DNA from 3 places in the Pantoea sp. PGP6 genome. Region 3 is predicted to be linked to each of the others. Evidence: riboswitches for the same ligand, from Rfam matches in the RefSeq annotation. Region 3 holds a riboswitch; each other region holds the start of a gene.
What was found. A riboswitch is a leader RNA that binds a small molecule or an ion and turns the genes downstream of it on or off. The one in region 3 is predicted to bind thiamine pyrophosphate.
Positions count from the first base shown of each region.

Region 1: linked by a shared signal. The riboswitch ahead of thiM (hydroxyethylthiazole kinase) and the one ahead of tenA (thiaminase II) in region 3 are both predicted to bind thiamine pyrophosphate.
Region 2: linked by a shared signal. The riboswitch ahead of thiC (phosphomethylpyrimidine synthase ThiC) and the one ahead of tenA (thiaminase II) in region 3 are both predicted to bind thiamine pyrophosphate.

Region 1 is NZ_JBQBMA010000001.1:1,523,708-1,533,658, reverse strand. It holds gene ACLIBF_RS07280 (MFS transporter) at 1-657, shown strand, start outside; gene ACLIBF_RS07275 (mannitol dehydrogenase family protein) at 725-2,188, shown strand; gene ACLIBF_RS07270 (GntR family transcriptional regulator) at 2,289-2,975, shown strand; gene thiD (bifunctional hydroxymethylpyrimidine kinase/phosphomethylpyrimidine kinase) at 3,027-3,827, opposite strand; gene thiM (hydroxyethylthiazole kinase) at 3,814-4,611, opposite strand; TPP riboswitch at 4,646-4,746, opposite strand; gene ACLIBF_RS07255 (hypothetical protein) at 5,069-5,266, shown strand; gene ACLIBF_RS07250 (AEC family transporter) at 5,365-6,324, shown strand; gene ahpF (alkyl hydroperoxide reductase subunit F) at 6,378-7,946, opposite strand; gene ahpC (alkyl hydroperoxide reductase subunit C) at 8,018-8,581, opposite strand; gene ACLIBF_RS07235 (GNAT family N-acetyltransferase) at 8,819-9,274, shown strand; gene apbC (iron-sulfur cluster carrier protein ApbC) at 9,271-9,951, opposite strand, start outside.
Region 2 is NZ_JBQBMA010000001.1:4,060,218-4,070,168, reverse strand. It holds gene rpoC (DNA-directed RNA polymerase subunit beta') at 1-2,933, shown strand, start outside; gene ACLIBF_RS19655 (DUF1127 domain-containing protein) at 2,984-3,172, opposite strand; gene ACLIBF_RS19650 (aminotransferase-like domain-containing protein) at 3,347-4,816, shown strand; gene thiE (thiamine phosphate synthase) at 5,004-5,636, opposite strand; gene thiC (phosphomethylpyrimidine synthase ThiC) at 5,639-7,561, opposite strand; TPP riboswitch at 7,648-7,748, opposite strand; gene ACLIBF_RS19635 (Rsd/AlgQ family anti-sigma factor) at 7,902-8,408, opposite strand; gene nudC (NAD(+) diphosphatase) at 8,498-9,268, shown strand; gene hemE (uroporphyrinogen decarboxylase) at 9,309-9,951, shown strand, end outside.
Region 3 is NZ_JBQBMA010000002.1:187,774-197,724, forward strand. It holds gene clcA (H(+)/Cl(-) exchange transporter ClcA) at 1-171, opposite strand, end outside; gene ACLIBF_RS21355 (YicS family protein) at 276-575, opposite strand; gene ACLIBF_RS21360 (FAD-dependent oxidoreductase) at 741-1,952, shown strand; gene ACLIBF_RS21365 (sensor domain-containing phosphodiesterase) at 2,117-3,889, shown strand; gene ACLIBF_RS21370 (ABC transporter substrate-binding protein) at 3,926-4,861, opposite strand; gene ACLIBF_RS21375 (ABC transporter permease) at 4,885-5,649, opposite strand; gene ACLIBF_RS21380 (ABC transporter ATP-binding protein) at 5,646-6,380, opposite strand; gene tenA (thiaminase II) at 6,389-7,084, opposite strand; TPP riboswitch at 7,180-7,282, opposite strand; gene ACLIBF_RS21390 (6-phospho-beta-glucosidase) at 7,389-8,819, opposite strand; gene ascF (PTS cellobiose/arbutin/salicin transporter subunit IIBC) at 8,852-9,951, opposite strand, start outside.

The DNA.
Region 1 (9,951 bases), on a different contig from region 3:
AACGATGAGGCCGATCTTTCAGAAACTGCCCATCCGTTTGGCTACTACCTGCGTCAGCCAATCATCCTGGTGACCGCCTTTGCCTTCTTCTGCTACAACTACATCCTGTTCTTCTTCCTGAGCTGGTTCCCGGCCTATCTGGTGCAGGCCCATGGTCTGGATATTAAGTCGATGAGCATTACCACCATGATCCCGTGGATTGTGGGTTTCGTCGGCCTGGCGCTGGGCGGCTGGATCTCCGATAAAATCTTCAACATCACCGGCAAACTGTTGTTGTCACGTAAAATTGTGCTGGTGGTCTCACTGCTGGCGGCGGCAATTTGTGTGGCGCTGGCAGGTACGATAAAAGAGGTGGTTCCTGCGGTGATGATGATGTCGGTATCGATCTTCTTCCTCTACATTACCGGCGCGATCTACTGGGCGATTATTCAGGATGTGGTGCACAAGAGTCGTGTCGGCAGCATCAGCGGCTTTATCCACCTGGTCGGCAGCCTTTCCGGCATCATCGGACCGATTGTGACCGGCTTTATCGTCCAGCATACCGGTAAGTTTGACAGCGCCTTTGTGCTGGCCGGCGCTGTCGCTGCGCTGGGTGCCTTCCTGGTGCTGTTTGTGATCCGCAGCCCGAAGACCCAGGATAAGCCAGTTTCGGTGTAATCCTCATCACGCAACATGATCACTGATTTCGGGGCGCCTCGCGCCCCGTTTGCCATAAGGACGGACTATGTTACAGATCGATCGCCTGCCCGCTGAGATCCAGCGCCCTGCCTATGACCGGGCCCAGCTTAAAACCCGTATGGTACATATCGGCTTTGGTGCCTTTCACCGCGCGCATCAGGCGCTGTGCAGCGATAAGCTGGCCGCCGAACACGGCAGTGACTGGGGTTACTGCGAAGTTAACCTCAACAGCGGCGAACTGATTCAGGCGCTGCGTGAACAGCAGTTGCTCTATACCCTGACCGAAATGGCGAATGATTCGCTGCAGACCCGGGTGATCGGCGTGATTACTGCGGCGCTGCACGGCAAAGGCGACGGCATTGAGGCGGTGATCAACGCCATGTGTCAGCCCGAGGTGGCAATTGTTTCGATGACCGTGACCGAGAAAGGCTATTGCCATCAGCCAGCCAGCGGCAATCTGAACCCGGATCATCCCGATATCGTGCATGACCTCGACAATCCGCAGACGCCGCGTTCGTTGCCAGGCCTGATTCTGGCCGCCATTAATCGCCGTCGGCAGCTCGGCCTGCCGCCCTTCAGCGTGATGTCGTGCGATAACATGCCGGAGAACGGCCACGTCACCCGCAACGTGATTGTGCAGCTGGCACAACGGCAGGATGCGGCGCTGGCGGACTATATTCAGCAGCAGGTGACCTTTCCCTCAACCATGGTTGACCGGATTGTGCCGGCGATGACGGAGGCGGCGTTTGACGCGCTGGCCGGGCGGCTCGGCTCCCGTGACCCGGTAGCGGTTGAAGCGGAACCGTTCTTTCAGTGGGTCATCGAAGATAATTTTGTCAGCGGTCGTCCGGCGTGGGAAAAGGCGGGAGCAGAACTGGTCAGCGACGTATTGCCGTATGAAGAGATGAAACTGCGCATGCTGAATGGCAGCCACTCGTTTCTCGCCTACCTTGGCTACCTTGCCGGCTATCAGCACATCAGCGATTGCATGGCCGATCCGCACTTCCGCGCCGCTGCCCGTTCACTGATGGTCGATGAGCAGGCACCCACTTTGCGCACTCAGGGCGTGGACCTTGAAGCCTATGCCGATTCGCTGATCGCCCGCTATGAAAACCGCGCCATCAAACATCGTACCTGGCAAATCGCCACTGACGGATCGCAAAAATTACCGCAGCGCCTGCTGGACAGTCTGCGCTGGCATCTGAGTAATAACAGCCGCTGTGAACTGCTGCTGCTCGGCGTGGCTGGCTGGATGCGCTATGTCGGGGGGACCGACGAACAGGGTCAGCCGATTGAGGTTCGCGATCCGCTGAAGACGACGCTGGCAGAATGCGTGGCCAGCAGCGAAGAAGGTGAAGCGCGCGTGCGTGCGCTGCTCGGCCTGCGCCAGATCTTCGGCGACGATCTGGCAGACAACGCCGATCTGGTCGCCCGGCTGACCGCCTGTTATCAGCAGCTGACTACCCAGGGTGCGCGTGCGACGGTGCAGCAGTACATGACCCGCGCCTGATGCGATGATGACAAAGCACTGGCGCAGACGCAGCGTGCTGATTAGACTGACCCTTTCCCTTCGGGCTGGCACCAGCCAGCCGTAATATGGATATTGCTGCATGTCGATCGCCTATACCATTACAACCAGCGAACCGGTGAATCAGCAGATTTACCGGTTTTTGCGCAAAGATATCGTGACCTGTGTGATTCAGCCGGGTTCGCTGCTGTCGGAAAAAGAGGTCTCTGCGCGTTTTAACGTCTCACGCCAGCCGGTGCGCGAAGCGTTCATCAAGCTGGCCGAAGCCGGACTGGTACAGGTATTGCCGCAACGCGGCACCTTTGTGCGTAAAATTTCCGCCAAACGGGTGGCGGACGGCCGCTTCATCCGTGAAGCGGTGGAAGTCTCAGTGGTGCGCCGTGCGGCGCTGGAGATTGGCGACCCGGCGCTGATGATGCTGGAACACAACCTGCAGCTGCAACGCATGGCGGCTGAGCGGCATGACAGCCAGGCGTTTCTCAGCCTGGATGATGAGTTTCACCGGCTGATTGCCGAAAGTATTGATTGCAAGCTGGCGTGGGAAACCGTCGAGAACATTAAAGCGGCGATGGACCGGGTTCGTTTTCTGACCCTGAGTGAGGTTTCACCGCCGGAAAGCCTGATTCAGCAGCATGAGGAGATTTTTGCAGCGTTGAAACATCACGACGCAGACGCCGCCGAAGCCGCGATGCGCCGTCATTTGCAGGAGATGATTTTCTCAATTACCCCTATTGCCGAGCGCAACAGCGCATGGTTTGAAGCACCCTGACCCGGCAACGGTGCCGTCCCGCCGCCTCAGCGCGGGATGGCACATCCACCGCTACCACCACTGATGAAAATGGTGCACCGGCCCGATTCCCGTACCGACCTCCAGTGAATCCGCCTGTAACAACGCCTGCTGCAGCCAGGCTTTCGCTTCGGTGATCGTATCAGCCCAGTCGGCGTGACGCGGACGCAAAGCCGCCAGCGCCGCTGACAGCGTGCAGCCGGTGCCGTGAGTATGACGGGTATTAACCCGCGGCGTGCTGAACCGCTGCTGGCCCGAAGGGGTGATCAGCCAGTCCGGGCTGTTATCAGCCGTCAGGTGACCGCCCTTGATCAATACCGCCTGACATCCCGCCGCCAGCAACGCCTCGCCCTGCGCCCGCATCTGCGCTTCGCTCTCCGCCACCGCGCACCCCAGCAACGCTGCTGCTTCCGGCAGATTCGGCGTAATCAGCGACACCTGTGGTAACAGCAGTTCGCGGACGCTGGCAATCGCATCGGCGGATAACAGCGGATCGCCGCTTTTCGCCACCATCACCGTATCCAGCACCACGAAAGGAATTGCGCTACGTCTCAGCCGGGCCGCAACCTGCCCGACGATGGCGGTTTCTGACAACATGCCAATTTTCGCGCTGTCGATACGCACATCGTCCAGCACCGAATCAAGCTGGGCGGCCACAAAGTCAGCATCGATCCGGTAAACCGACTGGACGCCACGGGTATTTTGCGCCACCAGCGCGGTGATCACGCTGGTGCCATACGCGCCCAGCGCGGAAAAGGTTTTCAGATCGGCCTGGATCCCTGCCCCGCCGCTGGGATCGGTCCCGGCGATGGTCAGTGCATTAATGCGTTTCATGGTCCACCTCCAGCGTCCAGAGCGCATCAAGAAACGCCGTGGCAAAACTGCCGGGGCCGGCTGAGCTTGCCGCCGCCTGTTCACCGGCCCGCGCCATCACCTGACAGGCACTGGCGACGTTGAGCAGCCGATCGCCGCTCAGACTGCTGAAGCCAGCCACCACCGCCGACAGCGCACAGCCGGTGCCGACCACCCGCGTCATTAACGGGCTGCCGCCGCGAATGGCAAAGGTGCGCTGACCGTCGGTGGCGTAATCTACTTCGCCGGTCACAATCACCAGCGTCTGATAGTCGCGAGCCAGCTGCCGGGCGGCCTCCAGCGCTGCATCCGCCTGATGCAGGCTATCCACTCCGCGTCCGCCGCTGGCCTGTTGCGCCAGCGCCAGGATCTCTGACGCGTTACCGCGGATCACCGCTGGCTGCTGGCTCAGCAGCCGCTGGCAGAAGGTGGTGCGCAGCGTCAGCGCTCCGACCGCCACCGGGTCCAGTGTCCAGGGCGTTCCCGCCTGCCTGGCGGCCGTGACCGCCGCCTGCATCGCCTGCTGGCGCTCAGCGGTCAGCGTCCCGACGTTAATCAGTAAGGCATCGGCAAAGCCGCTGAACTGCGCGGCTTCCTCCGCATCAATCACCATCGCCGGTGAAGCGTTGAGCGACAGCAGCACATTGGCGGTGAAGTTTTGTACCACGTCGTTAGTCATGCAGTGCACCAGCGGTGACTGACGGCGGAAACGGTGCAGAATGGGCGCGAATTGCGCAGCAGAAAGGTGTTGAGATTGATCTGTCATCATAGCTCCCAACCGGCGAATAAGAAGGCGAATGCGGTCAGGCATCAGACTTCCCTACGCTGGCATTATCCAGTTCAGGTCAGCGGGTTTTTCTCAGCCCTTTCCTGACGGAAAGCGGCACCCCGAGTCGTGTTACAGCCTGCAGCATAAGGAGGTGGCGTCGCGAAAGCAAGCCAGAGCTGCGTCAGCCATCCTCGCGCTGGTGACACTTCACATGATCCTGATCAATTCTCGCCGCAGCAAAAACAGGCTTAATGCTGCGGGCCATAAAACTACCCCTTTCGAGGTAGCTATTTAAGCCAGAGATAAGGTGCTGCCGATCGCGGCATCGGTTTCCGCCCTTAAACGGTAGCCAGCCATAATAATTAGCCTGCTTACAGCATCGCCGAAAAAAACACCTCATTTCATGGAGTTAAACCACTCCAGGAGCGGAACTTCATACTATTCAGGATGTATGATGCGATTGTCAGCGCTTATTCCTCACCGCCATCGATGGCAGGACATCACTATCGAACGTCACGGTGCTATCGCACCAAATGGCAGACATTATCTTTCCACCTATATTTCCGCCCGCTGTCTGCGCTGCGGCAAAATAATTCATCGTGTCTATTACCGGGATATCAGCGATCAACAGGCCCGCCGCTGGCTGGGATAACTGTCCTGACGGCGAGCGGTTCAGACACCGTTAAAGTTAACAGTTAGTTAGCAATTTGTTAGTCTGGTAATTAATCATCGTCTGACCAGACTCTCTCTATGCCACTGTTGTTTGAAAGCTTAAGCCATCAAATCTATCTGTCCGCACCGCTGTTTATTCTGATCCTGCTGGGCTACGGCCTGACGCGACTGGGTAAATGGCCTGCCAGCATCAGCGAAGGGATGAACCGCTTCGTGTTCAACGTCGCGCTGCCCTGCATGCTGTTTGGCGTGATGAGCCATTTTTATCAAAGCCCGCCGGTTGATGCGCGGCTGCTGCTGGCCTTCTTTGGCAGCTGCCTGCTGGTGTTTATCGTCGGCCGGATAGTGGCCAAAAGGCTGTTTAAGCTGGATGGCGTTGCTGGCTCGGTCTTCGCGCTGGGCGGCATCTTTTCCAACAACGTGATGCTCGGCATTCCGGTGGCGACGGTACTGCTGGGGCCCGCGTCCCTGCCCTCGGTGGCGCTGGTACTGGTGTTTAACAGCCTGATCCTCTGGACCCTGCTGACGGTCTCGGTTGAGTGGGCGAAACAGGGCAGCTTTTCGCTGCAGGGGCTGGGGCGCACCGCGATCGGCGTGCTGAAGAACCCGCTGATTATTGGCATTCTCAGCGGTACCGCCTGGAGTTTTTTGCAGCGTCCGCTGCCGCTGCTGGCTGCTGAACCGCTGCGGATGCTGGGATCGATCGCCGCCCCGCTGTCGCTGGTTACCCTTGGCATGAGCCTCGCCCATTACCGGGTGCGGGAAGGACTGAAAGAGAGTTATACCCTCTGCCTGCTCAAGTTGGTGCTGCAACCGATGACGGTGTGGGCCATTGCCTGGCTGACCGGCCTGCCGCCGCTGGAGAGTAAAGTGGTGGTGCTGCTGGGATCGATGGCGGTCGGGGTCAACGTCTACCTGATGTCGCAGAAGTTTAATGTGATTACCGGCCCGGCTGCCGCCAGCATGCTGTTTTCGACGCTGTTTGCTGCGGTGACGACGCCGCTGTGGATGATGCTGATGACACTGGCGGGATATTAAAAAAAAAGCCCCTCAACATCAGTCGAGGGGCTGTTGCGTGGCTATCGCAAAACTTATTCAGCCGCTTTGGTACGAATCAGGTAATCAAAGGCGCTCAGTGAGGCTTTCGCACCCTCGCCGCTGGCGATGATGATCTGCTTGTACGGAACCGTGGTGCAGTCACCCGCCGCGAACACGCCTTTCAGGCTGGTTTCGCACTTGGCATCAATGATGATTTCGCCCATTTTGTTGCGCTCAACCGCGCCCTCCAGCCATGGAGTGTTAGGCAGCAGACCGATCTGAACGAAAATGCCGGACAGCGCCAGTTCGTGAGTAGTCTGGCTGGTACGGTCGATATACTGCAGACCGGTTACCTTGCTGCCGTCACCTTTCACTTCGGTGGTCTGGGCATTCAGGATGACATCCACGTTTTTCAGGCTGCGCAGTTTATCCTGCAGCACCTGATCAGCGCGCATTTCACCGGCAAACTCCAGCAGCGTCACATGTTCAACGATACCGGCCAGGTCAATCGCCGCTTCAACGCCGGAGTTACCGCCGCCGATCACTGCGGTGCGCTTGCCTTTAAACAGCGGGCCATCACAGTGTGGGCAGTAGGTGACGCCTTTGGTGCGGTACTCTTCTTCGCCCGGCACACCCATGTTACGCCAGCGTGCGCCAGTTGCCAGGATGATGCTGCGTGACTTCAGTACCGCGCCGGAGGCAGTTTCAACCGCATGCAGGCCACCCACAGCAGCCGCCGGGATCAGCTTGATCGCGCTCTGGCTCTCAATCACATCGACATTGTAATCATCGACGTGAGCGCGCAGTGAGCCCGCCAGTTTTGCCCCTTCGGTTTTCGGCACAGAAATATAGTTTTCGATATCAACGGTGTCCAGCACCTGACCGCCAAAACGCTCGCCCATCAGACCGGTGCGAATGCCTTTACGGGCAGAATAGATGGCTGCTGCTGCGCCCGCCGGGCCGCTACCAATAATCAGCACGTCGTATGCGTCACGCTTGTTCAGCTCTTCTGCGGCACGTTTATCGGCGTTAGTGTCAACTTTGCTGACGATTTCCGCCAGGCTCATGCGGCCCTGACCAAACTCTTTACCGTTGAGGTAAACCGCCGGCACGCCCATCACGTTGCGTTCCTGAATTTCATTCTGGAACAGGCCACCGTCAATCGCGGTGTGGCTGATGCGTGGATTCAGCACCGCCATCAGGTTCAGCGCCTGTACCACGTCAGGGCAGTTATGGCATGACAGCGAATAGTAGGTTTCGAAATGGAAATCGCCATCCAGCGCGGCAACCTGATCCAGCAGGCTCTGCGCTTCTTTTGACGGATGCCCACCGGTCTGCAACAGCGCCAGCACCAGTGAGGTAAATTCGTGACCCAGTGGCGAACCGGCAAAACGCGGACCGCTGTTCGAGCCGGGGTTAGTGATTAAAAACGACGGCTTGCGGACCTGACGATCGTTCTCTTCGCGGAAGCTGACTTTATCAGACAAGCCTGCGATGTCGACCAACAGCTCACGGATCTCGGTTGATTTGGCACCCTCGTCCAGAGTGGCAATCAACTCAACAGGTTTGGTTAATTTCTCAAGGTAGGCCTTGAGTTGCGTCTTCAAATTTGTGTCGAGCATAGTGATATCCTGGTCAAAAAATCGGGTGCCGTGGCACCCGATGAGAGAAAGATCGAAAGGCCGAAGCGGGATTAGATTTTGCCAACCAGGTCCAGAGATGGAGCCAGTGTTGCATCACCTTCTTTCCATTTCGCCGGGCACACTTCGCCTGGGTGAGAAGCAACGTACTGTGCCGCTTTCACTTTACGCAGCAGGTCAGAGGCGTCACGGCCGATACCTTCAGCAGTGATTTCGATCGCCTGGATGATACCTTCCGGGTCAACGATGAAAGTACCACGGTCAGCCAGGCCTTCCGCTTCACGCATGATTTCGAAGTTACGGGTCAGCGCGCCAGTCGGGTCGCCGATCATTGCGTACTGGATCTTGGCGATGGTGTCTGAAGAACCGTGCCAGGCTTTGTGGGTAAAGTGGGTGTCAGTTGAAACGGAGTAAATATCTACGCCCAGTTTCTGGAACTCTTCGTAGTGATCGGCCACGTCGCCCAGTTCGGTCGGGCAAACGAAAGTGAAGTCAGCCGGGTAGAAGAAGAACACACTCCATTTACCTTCAACGTCTTTCTCGGTTACGTCGATGAACTCGCCGTTTTTGAATGCTGCGTTTTTGAACGGCTTGATTTTGGTATTGATAATAGACATCTGATGGCCTCCGTTGAATTATGTGATGTAAGTTACAGAATTTTCGGGCCAACATCTAATATGCAGTCGTTATCAATCAAATAAACGAAAGCTATCAAACGCGGAAAGCGGGATGCTCTCTGGCCCGCGAGGCAGTGTACAGGGAATGTCGGGACAATTAACCCGCTTTATACTTTTCAAATCTTTTCGGCCAATCGCTGCTAGCTTTGTAAGACCAGAGATAAAAGGAGCTGACTTGTGGAGATTCGTCCGTTTACTGAAGCCGATCGGCCTTTTTTGCGTACGCTGTTTCTGGCGGCGCGGCGGCATAACTGGCGCTGGCTGGATGGCAGCGACTGGCAGCTGGAAGATTTTGATGGCGTTATCCTCGGTGAAACCGTACTGGTAGCCGACTGTGACGGGCAGCGCGTCGGATTTGCCGGCCTGCTGGAGAATGATAATTTCCTGCATAGCCTGTATGTCGACCCCGACTGGCAGGGCCGCGGTGCAGGCAGTGCCTTGCTGGAAGCGGTTCAGGCGCGCTTCACCTCGACCGGCGCGCTGAAATGTCTGACGATGAACAAAGCGGCGCAGGCATTTTATCTGAAGCATGGCTGGAAGATGATTGCGCAGGGCGAAGGGGAACAGGGAGGCTATGTGCTGATGCACTACCCGCTGGCGTCTGAATACACCAGCGGGTCGGGTCGGGCTTAAAGTGCGCGGAAGGCGATGTCGCCAGGAATGACCTCGCCCTGCCAGTAAAGCTGGGCGGCGACCCGTCCGGCAAGCTGGCGGTAGAGCGCGGTGAATTCACTGTCCGGCCGGCGGATTACCGTCGGCTGGCCCGCATCCAGATCTTCACGCAGGTTAATGTGCAACGGCAGCTGGGCCAGCAGCTGCGTGTGGTAATCAGCCACCAGCTTTTGCGCCCCGCCAGTGCCGAAAATCGGTTCGTGGAAGCCGCACTGGCTGCAGATGTGCAGGCTCATGTTCTCGACTACGCCCAGCACCGGCACGCTGACTTTTTCAAACATCACGATGCCTTTACGGGCGTCGATCAGCGCAATATCCTGCGGCGTGGTGACCACCAGCGCGCCGGTCACCGGAACATTCTGCGCCAGCGTCAGCTGGATATCGCCGGTGCCCGGCGGCATATCCAGCACCAGATAATCCAGCTCCGGCCACATCGTCTCGTTCAGCAATTGCATCAGCGCTTTACTGGCCATCGGCCCGCGCCACACCATGGCGTTATCGTCAGTCACCAGATAGCCAATCGAGTTAGTGGCCAGCCCGTGCGCCATAATCGGTGCCATATGGGTCCCATCGGGCGAGGTAGGACGTTCATGTTCGGTGCCCAGCATGTTGGGCACCGACGGGCCATAGATATCGGC
Region 2 (9,951 bases), on a different contig from region 3:
GTCTGGGTATTCAGGCGTTTGAACCGGTTCTGATCGAAGGTAAAGCGATCCAGCTGCACCCGCTGGTTTGTGCGGCTTATAACGCCGACTTCGATGGTGACCAGATGGCTGTTCACGTACCGCTGACGCTGGAAGCCCAGCTGGAAGCGCGTGCGCTGATGATGTCGACCAACAACATTCTGTCTCCAGCGAACGGCGAGCCAATCATCGTTCCTTCACAGGACGTTGTTCTGGGTCTGTACTATATGACCCGCGACAAAGTGAACGCCAAAGGCGAAGGCATGGTGCTGACTGGCCCGAAAGAAGCTGAGCGTGTTTACCGCGCTGGCCTGGCTGAGCTGCATGCCCGCGTTAAAGTTCGTATCACTGAATACAGCAAAAACGAGCAGGACGAATTCGTTCCGAAAACCAGCATTATCGACACCACCATTGGTCGTGCGATTCTGTGGATGATCGTACCGCAAGGTCTGCCGTACTCAATCGTTAACCAGGCGCTGGGTAAAAAAGCCATCTCCAAAATGCTGAACACCTGTTACCGCATTTTGGGCCTGAAGCCGACCGTTATCTTTGCTGACCAGACCATGTACACCGGTTTTGCTTACGCAGCCCGTTCAGGTGCGTCAGTCGGTATCGACGACATGGTTATCCCGGCCAAGAAAGTGGAAATCATCTCTGAAGCTGAAGCCGAAGTGGCTGAGATTCAGGAACAGTTCCAGTCTGGTCTGGTTACCGCCGGCGAACGTTATAACAAAGTCATCGATATCTGGGCAGCAGCGAACGAACGTGTTGCCAAGGCGATGATGGAAAACCTTTCAACCGAAACCGTGATCAACCGTCATGGCGAAGAAGAGAAACAGGTTTCCTTTAACAGCATCTTTATGATGGCCGACTCCGGTGCGCGTGGTTCTGCTGCACAGATTCGTCAGCTGGCCGGTATGCGTGGTCTGATGGCGAAGCCAGATGGCTCCATCATCGAAACACCAATCACGGCGAACTTCCGTGAAGGGTTGAACGTACTTCAGTACTTCATCTCAACCCACGGTGCGCGTAAAGGTCTGGCGGATACCGCACTGAAAACGGCGAACTCCGGTTATCTGACGCGTCGTCTGGTTGACGTTGCACAGGATCTGGTGGTTACCGAAGACGATTGTGGTACGCACGAAGGCATCATGATGACTCCGGTCATCGAAGGTGGCGACGTTAAAGAACCACTGCGTGAACGTGTACTGGGTCGTGTGACGGCAGAAGACGTGCTGAAGCCAGGCACCGCTGACATTCTGGTTCCACGTAACACCCTGCTCGATGAGCACTGGTGTGACGTGCTGGAACTGAACTCAGTAGACAGCCTGAAAGTCCGTTCGGTAGTAGGTTGTGAAACCGACTTTGGTGTGTGTGCACACTGCTACGGTCGCGACCTGGCACGTGGTCACATCATCAACAAAGGTGAAGCGATCGGTGTTATCGCGGCACAGTCCATCGGTGAGCCGGGTACACAGCTGACGATGCGTACGTTCCACATCGGTGGTGCGGCATCACGTGCGGCTGCTGAATCCAGCATTCAGGTGAAGAACAAAGGTACCATCAAGCTGACCAATGCTAAGTCGGTAACCAACTCGGCTGGCAAGCTGGTGATCACCTCGCGTAACGTTGAACTAAAAATGATCGACGAATTTGGTCGTACCAAAGAGAGCTATAAAGTTCCTTACGGTGCCACCATGGCGAAAGGTGATGGTGAGCAGGTTGCAGCGGGCGAAACCGTCGCAAACTGGGATCCGCACACCATGCCGGTTATCACCGAAGTGGGCGGTTTCATTCGCTTCACCGACATGATTGATGGCCAGACCATTACCCGCCAGACAGATGACTTAACCGGTCTCTCCTCGCTGGTAGTTCTGGACAGCGCCGAGCGTACTGCGGGCGGTAAAGATCTGCGTCCAGCGCTGAAAATTGTGGATGCCAACGGCAACGACGTTCTGATTCCGGGCACCGATATGCCGGCTCAGTACTTCCTGCCAGGTAAAGCGATTGTTCAGCTGGAAGATGGCGTTAAAATCAGCGCCGGTGACACGCTGTCGCGTGTACCGCAGGAATCTGGCGGTACCAAAGATATTACCGGTGGTCTGCCACGCGTTGCTGACCTGTTCGAAGCGCGTCGTCCGAAAGAGCCGGCTATTCTGGCCGAGATCAGCGGTATTATCTCGTTCGGTAAAGAGACCAAAGGTAAGCGTCGTCTGGTGATTACTCCGCTGGATGGCAGCGAGCCGTACGAAGAGATGATTCCGAAATGGCGTCAGCTGAACGTGTTCGAAGGTGAACGTGTTGAGCGTGGTGACGTGGTTTCCGATGGCCCAGAGTCTCCACATGACATCCTGCGCTTGCGTGGCGTGCATGCGGTGACCCGTTACATCACTAACGAAGTGCAGGAAGTTTACCGTCTGCAAGGCGTTAAGATTAACGATAAGCACATCGAAGTCATCGTTCGTCAGATGCTGCGTAAAGCAACCATCATGAGCGCAGGAAGTGCAGACTTCCTCGAAGGTGAACAGGCTGAATTCTCTCGCATCAAGATTGCTAACCGCGATCTGGAAGCGAACGGAAAAGTTGGTGCCACTTTCATGCGTGACCTGCTGGGTATCACCAAAGCGTCACTGGCAACCGAATCGTTCATTTCTGCCGCATCGTTCCAGGAGACTACTCGTGTCCTGACCGAAGCTGCTGTAGCAGGCAAGCGCGACGAACTGCGCGGTCTGAAAGAGAACGTAATCGTGGGTCGTCTGATCCCGGCCGGTACCGGTTACGCTTACCATCAGGATCGTATGCGCCGCAAAGCGGCAGGTGAAGTGCCGGTAGCACCGCAGGTTACTGCGGATGAAGCCTCAGCCAGCCTGGCCGAATTGTTGAACGCCGGTCTCGGCGGTAACAACGACGAGTAATCGTCATTGGCGTAATAAAAAACCCTGCTTCGGCAGGGTTTTTTTTGTCTTCAGTTCAGCTTGTTCCATTCATTGCGACTGAGGCCGATATCTTTTAGCTGGCTGTCGCTGAGTTTCGACAGAATAAGGCGGGTTTCACGCCGGCACTGCCAGCGTCTGAAGCTGCGCCACAGATAACGCACCAGTGTGTAAGGTGTACCGGTAAACGGTTTGCCTGCGCGATTTTCATCGTATCCCATCATGCTGCCCTCATTGTTTTGCCTGAGGACTATTTTCGTAAAGTAGCGCTGTATGATACAGACCCAAAAATCACTTTTATTTAACATACAGATTGCTGTCAGTGCGATCTGAATGGTAATAATAGTGACTAACTGTACTGGTTCAGGCTTTGAAAATTGCAACGAGGGGATACGATGACCCGATATGAACATCTGGCTACGCTACTGGCGCAGCGCATTGAACAGGGCTTATACCGCAGCGGAGAGCGTCTTCCTTCAGTACGCAGCCTGAGCGCCGAACATGGCGTGAGCATCAGTACGGTACAACAGGCCTATCACCTGCTGGAAGAGAAGCAGATGATCACACCGCAGTCGCGTTCAGGCTATTTTGTGGCATCACGGAAAGCGACCCCGCCGATACCCGCACTGACGCGGCCTGCGCAGCGGCCGGTTGAAGTCACCCAGTGGGACGCGGTACTGGAGTTGATCAACAGCCGTCTGGAAGATGACGTGCTGCAACTTGGCAGCGGCATGCCCGATCTGACCCAGCCGACGCTAAAGCCGCTGTGGAAAGCATTTAGCCGTCAGGCCCAGAAGCAGGAAACGGCGCTGCTTAATTATGACAACCTGTACGGCGTGCTCGCGCTGCGACAACAGATTGCGCGTCTGGCGATCGATAGCGGCTGTCAGTTTACCGCTGATGACATTGTGATCACCACCGGCTGTCATGAAGCGTTATCCGTCGCAGTACGCGCGGTCTGCGAGCCCGGCGATATCATCGCGGTTGAGTCACCTTCCTTTCACGGCATCATGCAGACGCTGCGCGGCTTTGGCATTCGCGCCATTGAGATCCCCACCGATGCGGTGACCGGCATCAGCCTGGAAGCGCTGGAACTGGCATTTGATCAGTGGCCAATCAAAGCGGTGGTGGTGGTACCGAACTGCAATAACCCGCTGGGTTTCATTATGCCGGAACCGCGTAAACGCGCCTTGCTGGCGCTGGCGCAACGCTTTGACGCTGCGGTGATTGAAGACGATGTCTATGGTGAGCTTGCCTGGGAATATCCGCGTCCGCCGACCATCAAAGCGTTAGATCTGGATGGCCGGGTCCTGCTCTGCAGCTCGTTTTCTAAAACGCTGGCACCCGGATTACGGGTTGGCTGGGTGGCACCGGGCCGCTACCGGGACCGCGTCCTGCATATGAAGTACATTGTTACCGGCTCTACCGCCACGCAACCGCAACATGCTGTGTCGGAGTTTATTCGTCAGGGCCATTATCAACCCCATCTGCGGCGGATGCGGCAGATCTATCATCGCAACTATGAAACCTTCAGCTGCTGGGTGCGTCATTACTTCCCCTGTGGGATTTGCGTGTCCCGTCCGCAGGGCGGTTTCCTGATGTGGATTGAGTTGCCGGAGCCCTTTGATGCCGTTCGTCTTAATCGCGAACTGCGTGAATCTAAAATTCAGATCGCCGTCGGCTCACTGTTTTCCGCCTCGGGCAAATACCGTAACTGCCTGCGCTTAAACTACGGCTTGCCGATCACTGAACAAACCGAACAGGCGGTGGCGCGGGTAGGGGCAGCCGTCGAGCGGGCGATGCAGGCCTGCCAGCATGATGATCTTCCTGCCGCCTTAGCGCCCGATTTGCTGGTGGCTAAGTAGGGAAGAAGCAGGGCCAGAAAGAGGAGGGAACTGGCCCTGGTCAGGTAACCGTACCTGACGAAGGCCACACTAAACGGCTGTCTGACACCGCGCCAGTGACTGATTGGCTAACTGCGCGCGGTATTCCTGATTTATCGCTGCCGTTACAGCAGTTTAATTATTTTTGCGCGCTGTTACCCAACAATACTCACGCTGGCTGCGCCGGTTCAGCCAGCGCCAGCAGGGTACGCGTCGCTTCATGCCAGTCCTCTGCCTCGGTGATGGCGCTTACCACTGCAATGCCGCCTACGCCGGTCGCCAGCACCGCGGATGCCCGCGCAACGGAGATACCGCCAATCGCCACGGTCGGAATGTGCGTCAGGCGGGCCAGATGCCGCTGCAGTTCTGCCAGTCCCTGCGGCGCGGATGGCATCTGTTTGGTGCGGGTCGGAAAAATATGCCCGAGCGCGATGTAAGAGGGCTGAATGGCCAGCGCACGATCCAGTTCGGCATCATCATGGGTTGAAATGCCGAGTCGTAATCCCGCCTGACGGATTTGTGCCAGGTCCGCCACCGCCAGATCTTCCTGACCCAGATGGACACCGTAGGCCTGATGCTTTATCGCCAGCCGCCAGTAGTCATTGATGAACAGGCGCGCATCGTAGCGTTTGCCCAGCGCAATGGCTTGGGCGACGGCCGCTTCTGCCGCCTCGTCCGACTGATCTTTGATGCGCAGTTGCAGGGTACGGACGCCGGCATCTAACAGGCGTTCGATCCATTCAACACTATCGACTACCGGATACAGGCCGAGACGCGACACAGTAGCAGGAAATGCGGACATAGTTACTCCTCCTTCATGGCATCTGCCGGATGATAAAGCTCACCACCCCGGCTGCGAAATTGTTCAGACATCTGTGCCATGCCAACCTCAATCGGCTGCGCGCTGGCTTGCTGGCGTGCGGCAAAATCCCGTACCTCCTGAGAGATTTTCATTGAACAGAATTTAGGGCCGCACATTGAGCAGAAATGGGCCACCTTGCCGGACGCCTGAGGCAATGTTTCGTCATGCATCGCGCGCGCCGTATGCGGATCGAGTGCCAGATTGAACTGATCTTCCCAGCGGAATTCAAAGCGCGCTTTTGACATCGCGTTATCCCGGATCTGCGCGCCCGGATGGCCTTTGGCGAGATCGGCGGCATGAGCGGCGATTTTATAAGTGATCAGACCCTGCTTCACATCCTCCTTATCTGGCAGACCAAGATGTTCTTTGGGCGTGACATAACACAGCATCGCACAGCCGAACCAGCCAATCATTGCGGCGCCGATACCGGAGGTAATGTGGTCATAGCCGGGCGCAATGTCGGTGGTGAGGGGACCAAGCGTATAGAAGGGGGCCTCGTGACACCGATCGAGCTGCTCTGTCATATTGCGGCGGATCATATGCATCGGGACGTGGCCGGGGCCTTCAATCATCACCTGCACATCATATTCCCAGGCGATCTGCGTTAGCTCGCCCAGCGTTTGCAGTTCGGCGAACTGCGCTTCATCGTTAGCATCCTGAATCGAGCCTGGACGCAAGCCATCGCCCAGCGACAGTGAGACATCGTAGGCCGCGCAGATTTCACAGATTTCGCGGAAATGCTGATAGAGGAAGCTCTCCTGATGATGCGACAGACACCATTTCGCCATGATCGATCCGCCGCGCGAGACAATCCCGGTCAGCCGTTTTGCCGTCATCGGCACGTAGCGCAGCAGTACGCCCGCATGAATGGTGAAGTAGTCGACTCCCTGTTCAGCCTGTTCCAGCAGCGTATCGCGGAATACTGCCCAGTTGAGCGCTTCGGCCACGCCGTTCACTTTCTCCAGCGCCTGATAAATCGGCACTGTGCCGATTGGCACCGGGCTGTTACGCAAAATCCATTCGCGCGTTTCATGAATATTACGGCCAGTAGAGAGATCCATCACCGTATCGGCGCCCCAGCGGGTCGACCAGACCAGTTTCTCTACCTCCTCCTCAATCGACGAGCTGACCGCTGAATTGCCGATGTTGGCATTCACCTTGACCAGGAAGTTACGCCCGATAATCATCGGTTCCGATTCAGGATGGTTAATGTTGGCGGGAATAATCGCCCGGCCAGCCGCCACTTCCTGACGCACAAACTCCGGGGTGATGTTATCTGGCAAATGCGCGCCAAAACTGTGGCCCGGGTGCTGTTGCAGTAACACCTCGCTGCGAATTCGCTCACGGCCCATATTCTCCCGCAGGGCGATGAACTCCATCTCCGGCGTCACGATGCCCTGGCGGGCGTAATGCATCTGCGTGACGCAACGGCCAGCAAGGGCGCGACGCGGGGTGGGCAGCGCGTCAAAGCGCAGATGATCGAGGCTATCATCCGCCAGACGCTGCTGGGTATAGTCTGAACTGCGCTGTGGCAGTGGCTGGCTATCATTGCGTTCTTCGATCCAACCTGCCCGCAGCTTTGTCAGCCCGCGATGCAGATCAATCTGCGCGGCGGGATCGCCATAGGCACCGGCGGTGTCATAGACCGGCACCGCCTCATTCTGCTCATAAAGTGGCTGATCTTTACTGCCGCCGACCGGGGTCGGACTGAGACTGATTTCGCGCATCGGTACGCGAATATCCTCCCGACTGCCGGTAATCCAGATGCGTTCAGAACGGGGAAATGCGCTGCCGCCTTGCAGTGAATCGATAAATTCCTGCGCCAGGGCACGCTGTTCACGACGGGTCATTTTTGGGTCAGACATAGCAATCTTCCAGTTGAGTGGGAATGATGCTTGTCCGGAGTTCGGAAGGAGTAACAGCACGGGCAGTGCAAGAGACTGGCGTACCGACAATATTTACTCTTGTTCCCTTCGCAGGTTCTAACCTGATCAGGTTCCGCGGATCCCGAATTAACGGTCTCAGCCCAACTGGGCACTCCGACAAGAATGCGGTTTTACGCTGCGGCTGGCAGAGCGCCCGCTGAAGACGAAAAACCTTAACGTTCTAACAGAAAAAAATGGGTTCTTCTGGCCTCAGCCATCAGAACCCCTTCAGCATAAAAGGGCTGCAACTGAATCACAACCCCTTTACCTGCGTTTAACCTTATGCCGGACGAGCAATCTGGCTGTCATTGGCCACCGGCGGTGGTGCCAGATGGTTATCCCACGCCAGCTGGATCAGCTTGTCTTCCAGCGTAAAGCGCGCCTCCAGCACTTCACCGACTTCAGATAGCGCCTGCTGGAACGTCATGCAGTTATCATCATCGATCGCCTGCTGCAGATGGCCATCATACAACTGCATCAGGCGCTCAGTGTTGGCTTCCAGCGGGGGATAGATTTGGGCCGCCGCGATCATCGGGCTGTCACCACTCATCTCACTGATGATGCGTTCATAAATACTAAAGTGACCGGCGGAAAGATAATCGACCAGGCCATGACAAAAGTTATCCAGCGCCTGCTCATCAAGGCGGGTCAGGGCTTCTTTATTCGGTTTAAGTCCGACCAGATGGTAATAGGTTACTAACAGCTGGCGACGGGCTTCCAGCCACGAATCGACCAGTTCGTTACTGCCACCTACGCGTTCGGCCAGGACGTCTAACTGGTTAAGCATATCTAACTCCATGTGAGTTATAGTTGTTCATCTACACACTTAACATCAGGACTTCAGCGTGCGAGTTGACGCTAAGGATGACGAAATAAATGCAATGCGAAATCTCAAGCGTAGACGCTGGATGGTGGATTGTCAGCCACGAGCAGAAACTTTGGTTGCCGCAAGGTGATTTACCCCACGGAAGCGCCGAAAATTTCGGTCTGACGGGTACCAAAGCCCGACAGATTGGCGAGTGGCAGGGGGAAAAAGTCTGGCTGATTTGCGAGCCACGTGCAGAGAGCATGTTCTCGGTACGGCAACTGATCGATCTGGATGTGGGGCTGTTTCAGCTGGCGGGACGCGGCGTGCAGCTGGCGGAGTTCTACCGTTCCCATCGCTGGTGTGGCTACTGTGGTCACGAAATGCACCACAGCAAACATGAGTTTGCCTGCCTGTGCAGTCATTGCCGCGAGCGCTATTATCCGCAGATTGCGCCCTGCATTATCGTGGCGATCCGGCGTGGCGATGAGATCCTGCTGGCGAATCACGCCCGTCATCGTAATAACGTCTATACCGTACTGGCTGGCTTTGTCGAAGTCGGCGAGACGCTGGAACAGGCGGTGGCACGTGAAGTGATGGAGGAGAGTAATATCCGCGTCAAAAATGTCCGCTACGTCACCTCCCAGCCGTGGCCATTCCCGCAATCGCTGATGACGGCGTTTATGGCGGAATATGATAGTGGCGATCTGCAACATGACGGCAAAGAGCTGCTGGATGCGGCCTGGTTTCGTTTTGATGCCTTGCCCTTGCTGCCGCCACCGGGCACCGTGGCGCGCCGCCTGATTGAAGATACCGTCGCCCTGTGCCGCGCCGAAGCGTGAAAGTGCTACACTACACGCCTGAAATTGAGAGAGTAATGAAATGAGTGAACTGAAGAACGATCGTTATTTGCGTGCCCTGTTACGTCAGCCAGTAGATGTAACGCCAGTGTGGATGATGCGCCAGGCCGGACGTTATTTACCAGAATACAAAGCGACGCGCGCCGAAGCGGGTGACTTTATGTCGCTGTGTAAAAATGCTGAGCTGGCCTGTGAGGTGACGCTGCAGCCGCTGCGCCGCTATCCGCTGGATGCTGCAATCCTCTTCAGTGACATCCTGACTATCCCTGATGCGATGGGCCTGGGCCTCTATTTCGAAACCGGCGAAGGTCCGCGCTTTTCGCATCCAATTACCTGCCGGGCAGATGTAGAGCGTTTGCCGGTGCCCGATCCGGAAATGGAACTGGGTTACGTAATGAACGCGGTGCGCACCATCCGTAAAAGCCTGAACGGCGACCTGCCGCTGATCGGATTTACCGGCAGTCCGTGGACGCTGGCCACCTACATGGTGGAAGGCGGCAGCAGCAAAGCGTTCACCAAAATCAAAAAGATGATGTATGCCGATCCCGCCACGCTGCATGCGATGCTGGATAAACTGGCGGACAGCGTTATTCTCTATCTCAATGCCCAGATTCGCGCCGGTGCGCAGTCAGTGATGGTGTTTGATACCTGGGGCGGCGTCCTGA
Region 3 (9,951 bases):
AACCGCACTGGCAAACGCCACGCCGGCCAGGCCCACCAGCGTACCGACCAGTGCGGCACAAAACAGTACAGCCAGTGGGGTTTTATCGCGATAAAGCAGGGCACGAAACATCCGGCTGCGCGCAGCCAGCGTGCGGGGAACATACACCGACTGCGGTGATTCTTCATTCATGCGGGAGAGTTCTTGTTTGTATCAGACCAGGCTTCACAGTTTACTGAGTGACGCCGGGAATACAAAACATCATGCAAATCCCTTTCGGTCTCAGGCGCTGGCGTTTATCCCGCCTGGGGTGGACATACCACCTGGGCCATCCGTTCGCGGTACGCTGAGTTATCGTTGTTTTTAAGCGCCTGTGCTGCCGCGATTAACGGCGTTTTATCCTGCTTATCATTCAGGAAGGTCTGGCGCAGTGCGTCATCTGAAAGCCCGGGTGGCAGCTGACATTTCTGACGTAAATCATCGGTAATCTGCTGTTCCCGAAGGGCAAACTTCAGTGTTTCATAAGCCGATTTAGCCATAGCTAACGGGCTAAACAGCAGCGAAATAATCAGGGCGGTGCGGACCACTTTAATCATGATGATCTCCGGATGGCTGCTGACGCAGGCGGGTCTTTAGCCGTTTTCAGTTAGCATTAATCGTGATGAGTGATTAGCCTGAGAGCAGAATCGTTTAAGGATTGCAGCTACGGAGCCGCAATTGACTCATTAATCATAGCAATACTGGCGCTACAGGGAGCAGAGATGCAGCCACATTCCACTGAAATTCTCGCCGCAGATTGTTGTATCGTCGGCGGTGGCCCTGCCGGCTTAATGTTGGGTTATCTGTTTGCCCGTGCGGGGCTTCGGGTGGTCATCATCGAAAAGCACGCTGACTTCCTGCACGATTTTCGCGGCGATACTATTCATCCCTCGACGCTGGAGATTATGTCTGCGCTCGGTCTGTTAGAGGGGTTACTGAAGCTGCCGCATCAGCGTGCGGAAAAACTCGAAGCGGAGATCGCAGGTCAGAACATCACCATGGCGGATTTCTCTCGACTGCCGGTGCAATGCCGCTTTATCGCCTTTATGCCGCAGTGGGATTTCCTGAATTTCCTGGCGGCGGAAAGTGCCCGCTTTTCCGGCTTTACGCTGCTGCAATCGACGGCGTTTGAGGATTTTCTCTATGATCACGACAGCGTCAGCGGCGTGATCGCCACCCGGGGGGATCAACAACTGCATATCCGTTGCAAAGTGGTTATCGGCGCAGATGGCCGTCACTCACAGGTGAGAGCGCGAGCCGGCCTCACCAGCCAGGCATTTGGTGTTGCGCGTGATGTTATCTGGTTCCGGCTAAGCAAGCAGCCAGACGATCCGGTATCAGGCATGGGTCACAAGGGTCCGCGGCAAAACTTTATTGTTATCGATCGCGGCGATTACTGGCAGTGTGGCCTGACGATTCCAAAAGGCGAGTTTGAGACAAAAAAAGCCGCCGGCCTTGAGGCTTTTCTTGCTGAGGTTGCGGCGGTCTCGCCGTTTGGTGCCGGACGCATGAACGAAATCAATCGCTGGGATCAGTTTAAGCTGCTGTCGATTCGCATTGATCGGCTGGATAAGTGGGCCAGACCTGGCGTGTTGTGTATCGGTGATGCTGCTCATGCGATGTCACCGATTGGCGGCGTCGGTGTCAATCTGGCGATTCAGGATGCGGTGGCGACAGCAAATCTCCTTACTGAGCCGCTGCTGGCCGGTGAACTGACGCTGCGCGATCTGGAAAAGGTCCAGCAGCGTCGGCAATTTCCCACGGTGGCGACGCAATTCCTGCAAATTAAAATGAGCAGGAATAAGGCCAGGCGAAAATCGACCCGAGGCAGTAAAATCCCTGCGATAATCCGCCGACTGCCGTTTCTGCGCTTTGTCTTTGGGCGATTGATTGGGCTGGGATTCCGTACTGAAATGCCGGTATTACATGAGTAAAGGAAAGAAGTAAATGGTTTCGACAGCGATCAGATATCGTGCGACACTGTTTCACGCTGAAATTAATGTCAGCCTGTATCGCTACCTGTCTGAAATTTGGGCGCTAATTAAGTCTTATTAAGCGAGATTATTTTCGGTTTTGCGCCTGTATAGGGGATATTTCAGTGCATAACGATCAAAATGGCAGTGACGAAAAACGTCTCAATGCGGTCAAAGCACTCTTGTCACCTGATGAAACCCGCGATCAGGTGCTGGAGAAGTTTGTTCATCTGGCCAGCCAGGTGTTAGGAATCTCAGGCAGTTTTATTTCGATTATTGACGACCATAATCAATATATTAAGGCCTCGCGCAATTTCGATCTTAAACAGTCGACCCGCGATGAGTCCCTGTGCCGTCACGTCAACGATGGCGAAGGGCATCTGGTGGTATTCGACACCTTGCTGGATTCACGCTTTGCTGTGCACCCGTTCGTGGAAGGTGAGCCGCATATCCGTTTCTACGCCGGTGTTTCGCTTGAGAACCTCGACGGTGCGGTGCTGGGTACGTTGTGCGTCACTGACACTCAGCCGCATTCGTTTTGCGCAGAGAAGCTCGACACGCTGAAGCTGCTGGCCAGACTGGTGACCTCGTTTCTCGACGCCTGGAACAATGCCGGTTTCGCCGATGTCATCACCCATCTGCCTAACCGGCCACGGCTGATCCGCGATATTCAGCAACTGTCGGTCACCTCACCCCACAGTCGCTTTCGTCTGATCCTGATCGACTGCATCGATATCCCACGCGCCTACGAGTTGTCGCGCACCGTGGGCATCGTGCCGATGGAAAAACTGCTGCGACAGATGGCGGAGCAGGTCACTGTCCGGCTTAATTTGCCTGCGGGCGAAACGCTTTACTCTTTCGCGCCCGGCCGTTTTGCGGTGATCCAGCCCTGGTCAGGCCGCTATACCGCACACAGCATGGTTGAGGTGCTGCAGGGGATGAAGGCGGATCTGTCAGAAAATATTACTCTCGATCTGGATATTTTTACCGGCGAAACTGATTTTGTGCCCAGTCAGATCACCCCTAATGAGATGGTACGTCAGGCGGTCAGTGCGCTGCATGAAGCAATCGATGAAGGCACCAGCGCGATGTCATTTGATGAAAGCTACGATACCCGCCGGACTGAAGACTTCATGATCATGAACGATCTGGCGCAGGCGCTGAAAAAAGATGAGGGTCTCTATCTGGCTTATCAGCCAAAAGTCTGCCTGAAAAGTGGTAAGACGGTGGGGCTGGAAGCCTTGATACGCTGGCATCATGCAGAGCGTGGCGAACTGTTCCCGTCTGAGTTCGTGCCATTAGCCGGCAAAACTAACCTGATTTCCGATCTGACTAACTGGGTCATGGACCATGTTATCGATCAGCTGGCGCGCTGGAATCGTGAATACAGCCTGATTCCGGTGTCGATTAACGTCAGTGAGCGGGATTTCTCGAAAAAAGATTTTGCTGATTCGCTGGTGGCAAAACTGCAGGCAGCACAGTTGCCCGCCTCGGTTATTGGCATTGAGTGTCTGGAAAATGAGTTGATTACCGGGAATAACGTCGCCATTCATGGGCTTGAAGCGCTGAAATCGCACGGCTTTGTGATCTCGCTGGACGATTTTGGTACCGGCTACAGTAACATCAGCTACCTGCAGGATATTCCACTGGACGTGATCAAAATCGACATGTCGCTGATCTCCCGGATGGCTGAAGATGACTCGTCGAAAATCATCGTCAAACGGATTATTCAGATGCTGAAAGAGCTGAACTATACCGTACTGGCAGAAGGGGTTGAGAGTGAGGCAACGCTGGCATTACTGAAGGAGTACGGATGCGATCAAATTCAGGGCTACTTCTTCTCGAAGCCGCTGCCCGCCAGTGATATCGAGCACTGGCTGTACCAGAAACCCCTCTGATGTGAAGCCCGCAGCTACTGTTGCGGGCTTCATCGGTCAGTCACTGCCGATGGCGTAGTAATCTACCGGGGTGATCTGCTTAATCAGATGGTTATCATACAAAAATTGCTCATAGGCCTGATAACGGGCGCGGTCCAGCTTCACCGGGTCGTCTGCAAACAGCGGCAGTGAGGCACGCCATGCCTGATGATTTAACGGCGTATTCAGTTCTGGATAAGCGTTAGCGAACGCCTGCCAGCTGGCTTCCGGATGCGCTTTTAATTCTGCCACACCCCGTTTTAGTGCCCGCATAAATTTCTTAATCTTTTCCGAACGCGCCTCGTCGCGGTTAGCGACAATAATCAACTCATCATAGGCGGGGACGCCATAATCCTCGACGTTAAACACCACCGGCTGTTTACCCTGCAGCCTGAGCTCCAGCGCTTCAATATTGCGATAGCCGCCTATTACCGCGTCGACTTTCCCCGTCAGCAGCGCGCTGGTCAGCTGGAAATTGACATTGATGAGCTGTACTTCGCTGGACTTCACGCCGTCGTGCCGCAGCATGGTATCGAGCGTCGCCTGCTCAATCCCACTGACTGAATAGCCTATCTGCTTACCTTTTAAATCGGCTGGCTTTTTCACGGCGTTATCCAGAGTAATCAGGGTATTCAGCGGGGTATTGATCAGTGTACCGACCCGCATCAGCGGCAAACCCTGATCGGCGTAAAAATGCAGCTGCGGCTGATAGGTAATGGCTAAATCTGCCTGTTTTGCCGCCACCAGCCGCGGCGGTAGTGACGGATCGGAGGGGGGCACGATAGTCACCTCAAGTCCTTCCGCTTTAAACGCATCGGTTTGCTGCGCCACCATAATCGGCGCATGGTCGGGATTGATATACCAGTCGAGCATCAGGGTCAGTTTTTCCGCAGCATGCAGCGGGCTGGAGAGGGCGGCGCTGATCATCAGCGCTGACAGAACAGGTTTTAGCATCAGTTTATCTCGCAGATTAGAGGTCATGAGGCACTCTCAGGGGCCCAGTCGATCAGACGGTGAAGCAGGGCATCGATGGCCAGCCACAGCACCAGCGTCATCAGCACCAGGATAAATAACGCAGCAAAACAGATATCGCTCTGCATCCGGGCATTGGCGTTCAGCATCACATAACCAAGTCCTTCTGCCGATCCGACCCATTCGCCAATGATCGCGCCAATCGGGGCCACCGCCGCCGCCATTCGCAATCCGGTTGCTAAGGCAGGTAACGCGGCTAACAGCCGGACGTGACGCAGTTGCGATCCGCGTGAAGCGCCCAGCGTATGTGCCAGATCCAGATAGCCCGCTGGCACGCGACGCAGACCATCATAGAAGGCCGACGTGACAGGAAAGAAAATGACCAGCACCGCCATCGCCACTTTGGCGCTCATACCAAAGCCAAACCACAGCACCAGCAACGGGGCCAGAGCAAACACCGGAATCGCCTGGCTGGTAAGTACCAGCGGCATCATCCAGCGTTGCAGACGTGGCGAAAATGTCATGCCCAGCGCCAGCAGAGCGCCGAGCACGACGCCAGTGATCATTCCGCAGAGGATCTCGGTGAGGGTGATCAGGCTGTGATAGCCGAGCCAGGCTTTATTCGCCCATAGCGCTTGTGCCACTGCCACGGGCGAAGGCAGCAGAAAGGCCGGAATCGAGGTCAGCGTTACCAGCCACCACAGCGCAATCAGTCCACAGAACAGGGTGAGGCCGCGCCACATGCGGGCTAAACCATCGAGGTGTTTCATCCGATCCCCTCTGGCAGTGAAAGTTTTTGCAGTAAAGCTGCCTGACTCTCTATGACCCTGATATCGTCCGGCGCGCGCGGTGGCTGGCCCGGCAATGGCTGACAGGCTTCCAGGCCTGATGCGCTGAGCACCAGCATATGATGACTCAGCCGACAGGCTTCCGCCGCGTCATGGGTGATTAGCAAGACGGTATGGTTCGCCAGTACCTCCGCGGCCAGCGTCTGAATCTGGTGGCGGGTCAGGGCATCAAGTGCGGAAAAAGGCTCATCCATCAACACGATCGGTTTGCGCGCATACAACGTGCGGGCCAGCGCAGCGCGTTGCCGCATCCCGCCAGAGAGCGTCGCGGGCCGCGCCGTTGCGTGACGATGCAGACCGACCCGCTCCAGCAGATGTTGCGCCCAGTGGCGGTCCGGTTTTTCACCCTTCAGGCGGCTGGCGAGGCAGACATTTTGTTCAACGGTCAGCCACGGATAGAGCAAATCCTGCTGACCCATCCAGGCGAACCGGCCAGCCAGCGGCAGGCCATCACTGCCGCCGATCACCCCGGATGTCGGCGGTGTCAGGCCAGCAATCACGCGCATTAAGGTACTCTTTCCGACACCGCTGGCTCCGAGCAGTGAGGTGAAACGTGCCGGGGTAATCTCCAGACTGAGCCGGTCGAACAGCCGATGCGTGGCAAAATCGACACAGAGGTCACGGATTGAGATGCCGGGCGGCAGTAATGCCATTGAGCCGCTCATGATGACAAAGGGGGTTGATGATTGAGCCCCATCTGCCAGAAGGCGGATTCCAGCTGGGTGGCGGTGGTGAAGAGGGTCGCCAGCCGGTCAAAACGTGCTGCGCCGGCGCGCTGATGGGCCAGCGTTTCAAACAGGTCCAGAGAGGCTCTGACGCCCGCCAGATAATTGGCATCACCATAATTCTCTATCCAGGCGGCATAAGGATTGCCTTCGATGACGGTGGTGGGATGATGTAACACGCTCAGGCCGATTTCGGCATAGCCTGCAACACACGGCATCAGCACGGTCAGCAATTCCAGCGCATCTCCGCTGTGGCCGACATCCAGCACGTAGCGGGTGTAGTTAAGCGTTTCAACCGCTTCGGTCTGGCTGACCAGCGCGGCTTCGCTGATCCCCCACTGCTGGCAGTACGCCCGGTGCAGCGGCAGTTCATTGACAATGGCATTGAGGGAGGCCGTTGCGGTTCGCAGCGCGGCCGGATCGTGCAGTTTGCTGACCAGCAGCCCATAGGCGCGGGCAAAATGCAGCAGAAACAGATAATCCTGGGTGAGATAATGACGAAAGGCGGCCGCAGGCAGCGTGCCCTGAGCGAGCTGCTTGACAAAATCGTGAGAGACATAGGCGTGCCAGTGATCGCCAGCCTGTTGTCGCAGGCGGCCATAAAAGCCGGTTTCAAAAAGTGAGAGTGACATGGGATCTCCAGTAACTGTTGGTTAACGAAAAGTGTTAACTCAGGGAGATCCGGGCATACGGTGAAGAACAGGCAATGATGCAGGAGATGTTGCAGAAGACTCTGCCGACCCGTCCCTTCGCTGGCATGACCCAGATCAGGTTCAAAGGGTTCGGTTTGCACCATCTCAGCCCATAACAGGACACCCCTCGGAGACGTTTGTTATACGATAATTGTCAGCTGAATACAACGGCACGCCGCAGGCATGCAACAGCCGATGGCCCCGCTAAACCGCCGCGGTTTAGCGAGCTAAGCCAGTGACGTTGTCACTCCAGCACTTCACCGTTACTGGCGATCACCTTTTTATACCACCAGAACGATTTTTTCCGACGGCGGGCCAGCGTTCCCCGGCCAAGGTCGTCGCGATCCACATAGACAAACCCGTAGCGTTTACTCATTTCGCCGGTTGATGCGGCCACCAGATCGATGCAGCCCCAGCTGGTATAGCCGAGCACCGGCACGCCATCAGCGATGGCGTCACCCATCGCCCGGATATGCTCACGCAGATAGCTGATGCGGTAGTCATCATCAATCTCACCTTCTGCGTTGATCGTGTCCCGTGCGCCGAGGCCATTTTCCACCAGGAACAGCGGCTTCTGGTAGCGGTCATACATCATATTCATAGTGATGCGTAGTCCAAGCGGATCGATGCCCCAGCCCCATTCACTGCGCGTCAGATGGGGGTTAGTCAGGGACTTCACCACGTTGGCGGCGCTGCTGTTGAGCTCGTTCATCTCCGCCGACGCGCAACGCGAGGCGTAGTAGCTGAACGAGACAAAATCGACGCTGTTTTTCAGGATCTCTGCATCACCGTCATCAATCTGCAGACTGACCCCTTTTTCACGGAAGAGCCGCGCCGCATAGGCGGGGTAATATCCGCGCGCCTGCACATCAATGAAGAACAGGTTTTCCCGGTCCTTTTCCAGCGCTGCCCAGACATCTTCCGGTTTGCTTGACCACGGATAGAAATTGCCGCCCGCCAGCATGCAACCGACCTGATTGACCGGATTAATGTCATGGGCGATTCGGGTCACCAGCGCGCTCGCCACCAGCTCATGATGTGCAGCCTGATATTTCACCTGGTCGTGATTTTCATCCGCCTCAAATACCAGCCCGGCCCCGGAGAACGGGCTGTGCAGCAGAATATTAATCTCATTAAAAGTCAGCCAGTATTTCACCAGACCATCAAACGCCTCAAAACAGCTGCGGGCATAGCGGGCAAAAAATTCGATCATTTTGCGATTCCGCCACGAGCCATATTCGGTCACCAGATGCATCGGTACGTCAAAGTGACACAGGGTCACCAGCGGTTCAATATTGTATTTACGGCACTCTTCAAACACCGCGCGGTAGAAGGCAATTCCCTCTGGATTAGGCGTCAGTTCATCACCGTTCGGATAGAGGCGACTCCAGGCGATGGAGGTACGAAATACGCTGAACCCCATTTCCGCCATCAGTGCGATGTCTTGCGCATAGCGATGATAAAAATCAATGGCGTCATGACTGGGGTAAAACTCATCATCCCGCAGGGCGAAACGCCGCTCCAGTCCGAGTTTCACCGGCATCCGATGCGGGCCGTGGGGGATCATGTCAACGGTGGTTAAGCCCTTTCCGCCTTCACGATAGCCACCCTCAGCCTGGTTGGCGGCTAACGCACCGCCCCATAAAAATCCTTGCGGGAATCTTGATTCAGACATGACATCCTCTGGTTTCGGGTCAGCATTGCCCGTTAGTTAGCGTTAATTGCATTGGTGCGCTCAGGGGCGGGCGTCGCTGCTGGCGCTGCCTGGGCCGTCGAGGGTCCGGTTTCCGGAATGTCCTCGAAACCTAAAATCAGCGTCAGCACAAATGACAGCACTACCGACAGCACCATCACGGCCGCAACCCAGACCATCGACATCGGATTGGCGGGATCAAAAAATTGTACGCTGGTAAACAGACCAGGCGAGGCCATTGAATGGCTGGCCAGACCGCCAATACCGGCCACCGCACCACAGATAAAGCCGCTGATTAAACAGGCGATCAGTGGACGTTTCAGCCGTACCGCTACGCCATACAGTGCCGGTTCCGAGATGCCCGCGATGATAGCTGACGCCGCTGCGGCCAGTGCAGTCTGCCGCAGTTCGCGGTTTTTGGTTCTGAATGCCACCGCCAGTGACGATCCGCCCAGCGAGAGATTGGCACCAATTTCTGACGGCATCACCATGCCCTCTTTACCGGTTTCAGCGATGGTCTGAATGATGGTTGGCGTAAAGACCCGGTGCATCCCGGTCATCACCAGCAGCGGCCAGATGGCACCCATGATGGCGACCGACAGCCAGCCGAGATAACCGTGAACGGTATAGACCAGCGCTGAGATGCCGCTACCGATCCAGATGCCAATAGGTCCAATCAGCACAATCGCGATCGGGGCGGCAATCAGCACAATCAGCATAGGCTTGAGGAAGTTTTTGGTCACGGCCGGCGTAATGCGATCTACGCCGCGTTCGATATGTGACAGAATCCAGGTCATTACCAGTGCCGGTATGACCGTGTAGGTATATTTCACTGCGGTCACCGGGATAAAGGCAAACTCTACCGGCTGGCCCTGAGCCGCTTTCGCCATCAGATCAATGAAATTGGGATGCACCAGCACGCCGGCAATGGCTATCGCCAGCGACATGTTGGTTTTAAATTTCAACGCGGCCGAGGCCGCTACCATCACCGGCAGGAAGAAGAAGGCACCATCGCCGATGACATTCAGAATAACCAGCGTCGATGAGCCTTTTTCAAACACGCCTGCCATATCGAGGATCATCGCCAGCAGCTTAACCATCGATCCGCCAATGA